Regions from separate parts of the Sporosarcina trichiuri genome, predicted to be linked through region 1. Evidence: predicted binding sites of a transcription regulator. Region 1 holds the regulator's gene; the other holds the start of a gene.
The links. Region 1 encodes LexA, which represses DNA repair genes until DNA is damaged. Its sites were predicted from a motif close to CGAACATATGTTCG; they were not measured.
Positions count from the first base shown of each region.

Region 2: the regulator LexA is predicted to act here: its motif matches at 2,581-2,594, upstream of QWT68_RS07950 (WYL domain-containing protein).

Region 1 covers NZ_CP129119.1:1,246,148-1,250,572, reverse strand. Annotated here, with positions in the region: gene QWT68_RS06665 (trimeric intracellular cation channel family protein) at 1-589, opposite strand, end outside; gene QWT68_RS06660 (methionine gamma-lyase family protein) at 709-1,971, shown strand; gene lexA (transcriptional repressor LexA) at 2,492-3,112, opposite strand; gene QWT68_RS06650 (LysM peptidoglycan-binding domain-containing protein) at 3,300-3,614, shown strand; gene QWT68_RS06645 (YneB family resolvase-like protein) at 3,618-4,277, shown strand; gene QWT68_RS06640 (DUF896 domain-containing protein) at 4,342-4,425, shown strand, end outside.
Region 2 covers NZ_CP129119.1:1,505,523-1,509,947, reverse strand. Annotated here, with positions in the region: gene QWT68_RS07970 (TRAP transporter permease) at 1-1,318, shown strand, start outside; gene QWT68_RS07965 (hypothetical protein) at 1,416-1,841, shown strand; gene QWT68_RS07960 (hypothetical protein) at 1,859-2,149, opposite strand; tRNA gene QWT68_RS07955 (tRNA-Val) at 2,338-2,410, shown strand; gene QWT68_RS07950 (WYL domain-containing protein) at 2,627-2,848, shown strand; gene QWT68_RS07945 (DNA-3-methyladenine glycosylase family protein) at 2,880-3,737, shown strand; gene QWT68_RS07940 (hypothetical protein) at 3,859-4,002, opposite strand; gene QWT68_RS07935 (aldehyde dehydrogenase) at 4,329-4,425, shown strand, end outside.

The sequences.
Region 1 (4,425 bases):
ACCGCTGGGGCAGCTGCCAGTGATATTTGATCGACAGCATGCGCAGGGCGGCAGTGGCAGCCAGCAGTACATAAAGAGCAGCATCATGCACATAGTTATCGAACCCGACGATGAGCCCCGCGAGTGCTGCCCATACCGCATAGATATCGCTCTTGAAGATGAGCGGCTGGCGGCCGGCAAGCAGATCACGGATCACACCCCCGCCTGCTCCGGTCAATACGGCGGCTGCCACGACCGCAAACAGCGGCATATCCATCCGGACAGCCATCAGGGCGCCCTGGATCGCAAAAGCCGCGAGTCCGATCGCATCGAAATACGCTCCCCATCTGTTCCAGGTCTTCAGCAAGTAGCCGGAAAAGAAGAAGATCACAGCGATCAGGACGGAAGCGACAGTGAAAAACAGACCTTGTTCCCACAGGACGGAAACAGGGATGCCGATCACCAGATTACGCACAGTCCCTCCGCCGAAAGCGGTCACCATCCCGAGGATGTACACCCCGAACATATCAAAGTCCTCCTCCATTGCAACAATTGCGCCGGAGATGGCAAAAGCAGCAGTCCCAATCAGACTGAAAATGTCCCAAGTCACCGAATCGTGCCTCCGTTCTTATAATGTGCAGCTGCGCCAGCCGGCTTCATTCATTTACCGGCGGCGTCTGAACTGCTAAAATGGATTGTATATCTATGGACAAGAATGGAGCATCCTGAATGAGTATACAGCAATTGAACAACGAAATCCTTGCGCGCGCAGAAAAGATAGAGACGGAAATACGGCCATATTCGCAGGAGACGGAGCGGATCGCCCTGTTCAACCAGCAGAAAGTGCTTGCCACATTCCGTAACAACCGCGTCAGCGACTTCCATCTGAATGGCTCGACCGGATACGGCTATGACGACTCAGGCCGTGAAGTCCTCGAACGGGTGTATGCGGATACGTTCGGTGCGGAGGATTGTCTCGTCCGCGGTCAGATCATCTCAGGCACACACGCCATCGCCATCACGCTTTTCGGCATTCTGCGGCCGGGTGATGAGCTTCTTTATATTACCGGGAAACCATACGACACGCTGGAATCCATCGTATCCGGAGGGGACAAGGATACCGGCTCGCTGAAGGATCTGAATATAAGCTACCGTCACGTCGATCTTCTGGATGACGGCAGTGTCGATTTCGACGAAGTCGAGCGGCAGATCCGCCCTGAAACAAAGATGATCGCCATCCAGCGCTCCCGCGGGTACGCAGACCGTCCGTCGTTCACAATCAGCAAAATCCAGGAGATGGCGGAGCGCATCAAATCGAAGCACCCCGGCCTCATCCTATTCACCGACAACTGCTACGGTGAATTCACAGAAGAACTGGAACCGACCGAGGTCGGCATCGATATCATGGCCGGGTCCCTCATCAAAAACCCGGGAGGCGGTCTTGCGCGTACAGGCGGCTATATTGCCGGGCGCGCGGATCTGATCGAGAAATGCAGCTACCGGATGACTTCCCCGGGACTCGGCGCGGAAGCCGGCGCGAGTCTCGACACGCTTCGTGAAATGTATCAAGGTTTCTTCCTGGCACCGCACGTCGTCAGCCAGGCGGTCAAAGGGGCACAGTTCACCGCGGGCATGCTCGCCTCCTATGGACTGGAGACAGCGCCGCATTTCTCCGCCAAGCGGACTGACCTGATCCAATCCGTCTCATTTGCCAGCGCTGAGCAGATGATCGCATTCTGCCAGACCATCCAGGAAAACTCGCCGATCGACGCCCATGTCAGCCCGGTGCCGTCGTACATGCCGGGATATGCCGATGATGTCATCATGGCGGCCGGTACGTTCATCCAGGGCTCCAGCATCGAACTGACAGCGGACGGTCCGATCCGGCCGCCATACACGGCGTACGTCCAGGGCGGCCTCACCTACGAGCACGTCAAGGCGGCCATCCTGAGTGCGGTCGGCCGACTGGAGGAACTGGGTCTTATCAAGTGACAGGCCCGGGCGACTGCCGGAACTTGTCCTGGTCGCTAACGACATCTTGAACACGATCATGAAACAGGGATAATGATCATAAATTTGTAAAAGTGATCATAAATCCGCAATAGTGACCATAAAAACAGGAAAGTGATCATAAATCCGGATTTCCGCTCATAAACACGTGGAAGTGATCATAAAATCCGAAAAGCGCTCATAACTTCACATACCGGCACCCGCCGGTACGCGGCCCGTACCCCGTTCCTGCAGCAGACACGGCCGCGCAGAAAAGGAGCAAGCCAAGGATCGGATTTGCCGGCTGCGCTTCGCTCCGCGTATTCGGAGCGGGAGCGGAGCAGAGAGGTTCACTGGAAGATAAGGGATCATAAACTAAGCAAAGTGATCATAAATCACGATATGCACTCATAAACTTCCCGGAATGCCAGCCGGCCTGCGCAAGCTGCCGCCTGCCGGGGGAAACCTCAAAAAACAGCACGGACGCCATGAAAACGTGACGTCCGTGCTGTTTTTTGCTAATTCAATGGATGGTACGATACACGCCGACGACCTTGCCGAGAATCGATACATTTTCGACAATGATCGGATCCATCGATGAGTTCTCCGGCTGCAGCCGGAAATAATCTTTCTCTTTGAAGAAACGTTTCACTGTCGCTTCATCCTCTTCAGTCATCGCGACGACGATTTCACCGTTGCTCGCAGTGTGCTGCTGCTTCACGACGACACGGTCGCCGTTCAGGATTCCTGCTTCAATCATACTCTCCCCCATGATCTCCAGCATGAAAAGGTTGTCCTCTGAAGTACCGAACGAGTCGGGAATCGGGAAATATTCTTCAATGTTCTCGATTGCGGTGATCGGCAGTCCTGCCGTGACCTTTCCCACAAGAGGGACATGTACGACACCTGTCTTGAGTTCGTCGGCATCTTCCTGGCCGAGAACTTCGATCGCACGGGGCTTTGTAGGATCCCGTCGGATAAGACCCTTGCTCTCTAGCCGGGCAAGATGGCCGTGGACGGTCGAACTCGAGGCCAGACCGACCGCTTCACCGATTTCACGGACGGAAGGCGGATAGCCCTTCTTCTGGACTTCGTCTTTAATGAATGACAGGATGTCTTCCTGCCTTTTTGAGATCTTCTTCAAACGTGTTCACCTCTTCGCTGATTTCGCAGTCATTGGCAGCGCTGCGGCCTGTTTCTATAAAAATAGTATAACAGGTGTTCGTACATATAGCAAACACAGGTTCTAATTTCAAGGTTGACTTCCAAACCTCTGTTCGCATATAATAAAAACAACGAAGCGAACGTACATTCTGAAAGGGGTTTTTTTCATGGCTGCCATCTTGAATAGGAATAAAAATATCATCGGGGCTTTTGCGGTTTTGACAGTCCTAACATTCGTCCTTATACTGAAATTCTCAGTTCCCAATGAATTCGTCGAGGTGACGGTCATCCAGGGGGATACATTATCAGCGCTTGCAGAACGGTACTCGGGAGAGATGCCCGCAGACCGGTGGATCAGGGAAGTTGCAGCATTGAATGATCTGGACGGAGCGGCGATCATGGCAGGAGAAGATCTCAAGCTTCCTTTACAATCGTATCAGGGGGCCGATGATGTTCGGCTTGTCTTCGCAGAGGAGGAGTGAACTATGGGCAAGGCAGGGCGCTGCGTCATCTATTGCCGTGTAAGCACAGATAAGGATACTCAGGAAATGTCGCTCTCCCGGCAGCAGGAAGAGCTTGAAAAGCTGGCGGACGAGCTTGGCTTCACCACTGCGGCTAGTTTCGTCGACAGGCACAGCGGCTATGAACTCGATCGTGAAGGTCTGCTCGATCTGCTCGATTTCATACGTGACGATTGTATCGGAGCCGTCCTGGTGCAGGATGAGACGAGGCTCGGGAGAGGGAATGCCCGTGTCGCAGTCCTTCATCTGCTGGCCAAGACAGGTACTTCGGTATTTACGAATCATGACAGCGGACCGCTGGAACTGAATGAGATGGACACGATGCTGCTCGAAATATTGGCGATCGTGGAAGAGTACCAGCGCAAATTACATAATGCAAAGATCAGAAGAGGGATGAGACGGGCTGTGGAAGCGGGATACCGCCCTGAACGCAACTTGAGGAACCAGGGGAACGCGGAAGGCAGGGAACGGATCGATACGCCTGTGCAGGAGATCGTCTCACTGCGGGAAAAGGGACTGACGTTCGAAGAGATCACGTCTGTCCTGAAGGGGCTCGGCCACCAGGTCAGCAAGGCCACTGTGCATCGCCGTTACCAGGAATATACATCTGAGCATGGAGACTGATTGGTTGCACTTCCGCCTGTAATTGTATACGTTAAAATGACGGAAACGAACAGGAGGGATTCAATTGCTGGAAGACAAGAAAATCAAGCGGATCAACGAACTTGCAAAAAAAGCGAAAACGACCGGATTATCGGTCGAAGAGGCGAAG
Region 2 (4,425 bases), 260 kb from region 1:
CTTCAATGACCTGGCAGTCGTCCTCGCAGGAAAACTGACAGGCGGACCGGCGAAGGTTGCAATCTTCTCGAGTGCCCTGCAGGGGACGATTTCCGGAAGTTCTGTTGCGAACGTCGTCGGGTCCGGTTCCTATACGATCCCGATGATGAAAAAGCTCGGCTACCGCAAGGAATTCGCAGGCGGCGTCGAAGCAGCCGCATCGACAGGCGGACAGATCATGCCGCCGATCATGGGAGCTGCCGCCTTCCTGATGGTTGAATTCATCGGCGGGGTCACCTATTGGGAAATTGCAAAAGCAGCCGCCATCCCGGCACTGCTGTATTTCACAGGGATCTGGATCATGACCCACTTCGAAGCGAAGCGTGTCGGCCTGCAGGGCATGCGTCCTGAAGAGATTCCGAACCGGAAAGAGACGCTGAAAAAAATCTACCTGCTGCTGCCGATCATCGGTATCATCGTGTTCCTGCTGCTCGGGATCCCCACGATGAAAGCGGCATTGCTCGGTATCGTGCTGACATTGATCGTCAGTGCCTTCAATAAAGAGACGCGCCTCGGTTTCAAGGATATCATCCAGGCGCTTGTCGACGGTGCACGTACAGCGCTGGCCGTCGCTGCGGCTACCGCATGTGCCGGTATCATCGTCGGTGTCGTTGTGAAAACCGGACTTGGGCTCAGCCTCGCGAACGGCCTCGTCAGCGCAGCCGGAGGAAATATCCTGCTGACGCTCATCTTCACGATGTTCGCGGCAATCGTTCTCGGCATGGGATCGCCGACGACAGCGAACTATGTCATCACGTCGACAATCGCTGCACCGGCGATCATCACCCTGCTGATGCTGGATACTCCGAACGCACCCGTACCGGTCGTCGTGGCGATTTCAGCGCACTTGTTCGTGTTCTACTTCGGCATCATCGCGGACATCACGCCGCCTGTTGCGCTCGCGGCCTTCGCTGCTTCCGGTATCTCGGGCGGGGACCCGATCAAGACCGGGGTCACGTCAGCAAAACTCGCCATTGCGGCATTCATCATCCCGTATATGTTCGTCTTCAATCCGGCGATGCTGATGATCGATGCGAGTGTGTGGGAGATCATATGGGTGACCGCCACCGCCATCGTCGGCATGATCGCGATCGGAGCGGCGCTGATCGGATACTGGTACCGCAAACTCAATTGGATTGAACGGATCATCACGGCGGCGACCGGCATGATGCTCATCTATCCGGAGACGAACACCGACTTCATCGGTCTAGCGCTGTTCATCATCCTGTTCGCGATCCAGCTGATCTCGAAGAACAAACAGAAAGCACTGACCGTATGACTAACACCCGTCTGATACTCGTATCGGGCGGGTGTTTTGAAACTAATCAGTACGGTACACGTCTGGTTATACAAGAAGAAGAAGGAGGAACAAACCCGTGAAATGGATCAGAAGGTTATTCACTGTCCTCGTCCTATTTGCTATTGTCATCGCCGCAGCCTATTACTTCGGCACCAATTGGCTGGCCGACAAAGCGATGAATGAAGTGACCAGCCAGCTGGAAACATCTGGACAGCTCGATTCCGTGAAAGCGGAGCTGAACAGCAATCCGGACGTCCAGTCCTATCTGCAGGACGCAAAAACCGCAGACCGGAGCAAACTGCCTATCAAGACAAAGGAACAGGCCACCCGCACAGTACTGAAGAAATTCAGCGTCAGTGAGCTGGCGGAGATGCAGAAACAAGCGCAGTCCGGCATGACCGCTGCAGAACAACAGGAACTTCTTCAAAAAGTGGAAAGCCGGCTGACACCGGAGGAACTTCTGTCACTGAAAGTACTGGCGCTTGACGAGCTGTCCAAATAATTGAAAACGGGGACCGTTCAGAGGCGCCTATTGCTGCCTGCCGAACGGTCCCTGTCCGCTGCTCCCCTCGAGTGCCTCATCTCCTCGCTCATTGCGGTGAGCTGCTGCTTCAGCTCCCGCATCTCCTGCAGCAATTCGCTGTTATCAGGGGACTGCTTCTGTTCTTCGATTGCGAGAGCGGCTGCGTATGTCGTTATCGCATCACCGATCAGGGAGACGACACTTCCGAACACGGCGAGCTTGGCGGCCTGCCCGGATTCACCGGCTGCCAGGAAATCAAAATCATCAATACTGACGATCGCTATCACCTCTATATGGATATATGTACTGTCAGTGTATGCTCCGGTCTGCCTGGAGGAGCGGAAAAACGACCGACGGAAAATTATTTTGCAAAAAGGCATTGCGTCATTCGAAATCTCGTGGTATTATCATAAATGTGCTTAGCGACAGGCAGTTTACCTCAAACACCTGCCGGTTGAGCCAACTGCATAATCCCGATTCCGTAGCTCAGCTGGGAGAGCGCTACCTTGACAGGGTAGAGGTCGCTGGTTCGAGCCCAGTCGGAATCATTGGGTGCCAAACCCTCGGAAGTATTGTCGGAACAACGATACTTCTCCAAAACAGACCTATTAGGCCGGATGCCTAGGGTCTGTTTTTTTGTGTTCGTAAACGTATTGCTGACCGGAGCCTGCAATCTGTAAATTTCTTTCGGCATAGCTGACCTTCCTCTCTTTACATACGAACGTACATTCGGTATACTCGTAAGAAAGAGGAGGCGAACGAATGTGCGGGTTCAACTTGAGAAAGCGATGCTGAACGGGGAGCGCATGGTGATGATCTACCGGGCGAAAGACGGGCAGTGCACGAAACGGACAGTCACGGTGCTGCAGACAGGGGAGGTCTCTTTCCGTGCATATTGTCATATGCGCCAGGCGAAGCGCACCTTCCTGATGGACCGGGTGCTCGCATTGTTCCCTGTTATCGAAGGGGAAAGAGTGGTATTGTAGCGTCATAGAAGCTTTTTGGGAGTGAGTGGCGATGGCAGTGGAAATCGATTTGAAGTTCCCCTACGACTTCGACAGTGCGCTGGCAAGGCTCGCAGGCAACCCGGTGCATGCTGTCGATTTGGAGGGGCGTCTTGTCAGGGTTCCGATGGAAGAGGGGAATCTCGTCACTGTACAGGGGACGGGTACTGTCCGGGAGCCTTCTTTCCGGATCAGCGGTCTGCTGAATGGAGAACAGCTGGCACATATCCGATGGGTTTTTCATTTTGATGAACCGCTCGACGGCATCGCAGCCCATTTCGCAAATACCGACTTGGTTCCGGTATTTGCGGTACATGCAGGAACGCCGCTCATCCGGAGTTTTTCGCTGTACGGGGAACTTGTGAAAAGTATCATCCACCAGCAGCTCAATCTTTCGTTCGCCAATGTGCTGCTGATGCGATTCATGGAAACATACGGGTTGCAGCAGGACGGCGTCTGGCGTTTTCCGCCGCCGGAGCAGACCGCGTTGCTGACAGTCGCAGATCTCCGGGAGCTGCAGTTCAGCACACGGAAGGCTGAGTATGTCATCGGCCTATCGCAAGCGATTGCCGACGGAACGATCGATCTGGAATCGATGCGGCACAAGACGGATGCTGAGGTGACCTCTGCGCTGACCGCTCTCAGGGGGATCGGTCCCTGGACGGCCCAGGGGTTCCTCATGTTCGGTCTCGGACGCCCGAATCTCTTCCCGGCGGCGGATGTCGGATTGCAGAATGCGCTGAAAACCCTTTGGGCCCTGGATCGAAAACCGACCCAGCAGGAAATCCTCGCCCGGTTTCCGGATTGGTCGCCTTATCTCAGTTATGCGGCATTGTACTTATGGAGGAGCATCGAGGCGCCTGCCGGCTGACCGGTACACCATGCCATCCAAATTAAAAACAGCTTTTCTTTTTCCGTGATGCGAAAAGAAAAGCTGTTTTATGTACCTGGATCTTTTACATAGGTCCCCTGCATGAAGGTCGCTGTCAAAATCAGTTCATTGCCTCGTGGTCGATTTCTTCGTCTCTGAAATAGAGGAAATGCTCTTCTTCCAATTCGTCCATCCGTGCTTTATCCAGTCCGATTTCCAAGTTTCCTGCGAAGATCGTTTCCCACCAAGTGTCTGTAGCTGTCATGTGTAGTTCCTCCTTTTAGTTGTGGCTGCTTGTATGCTGTCTTTACCCCAACGGCGGAATGCTTAAAACGTGTTCGCTAAAATCATGTCATTAGTCCCGCTGCCGTCTGTCCGGCTGCCGGCCTGCTGATATTGTCAGTATATGATTCGGCACCGCCTGATAACCTGCGTATTTTGTCGGAACTTATGCGGACCGAAAGGGTACCTTTCGAGTCATTGACAGCTGAATCGATTTTTGATATTAGTGTCGGGACAGTACGGAATTTTTGCGCAGGCGCTCCGTTCCCGGTAAGATGGAGGAAACATTCTGGAAAAGGGGTGGCAGTCATGAATTTCACAGACGCGGATGTCAGCCGGATGATCGAGCGGCAGCACGAGTTCTATTTTACAGGGGCAACCCGTCCTGCCGGATTCCGGAAAGCGA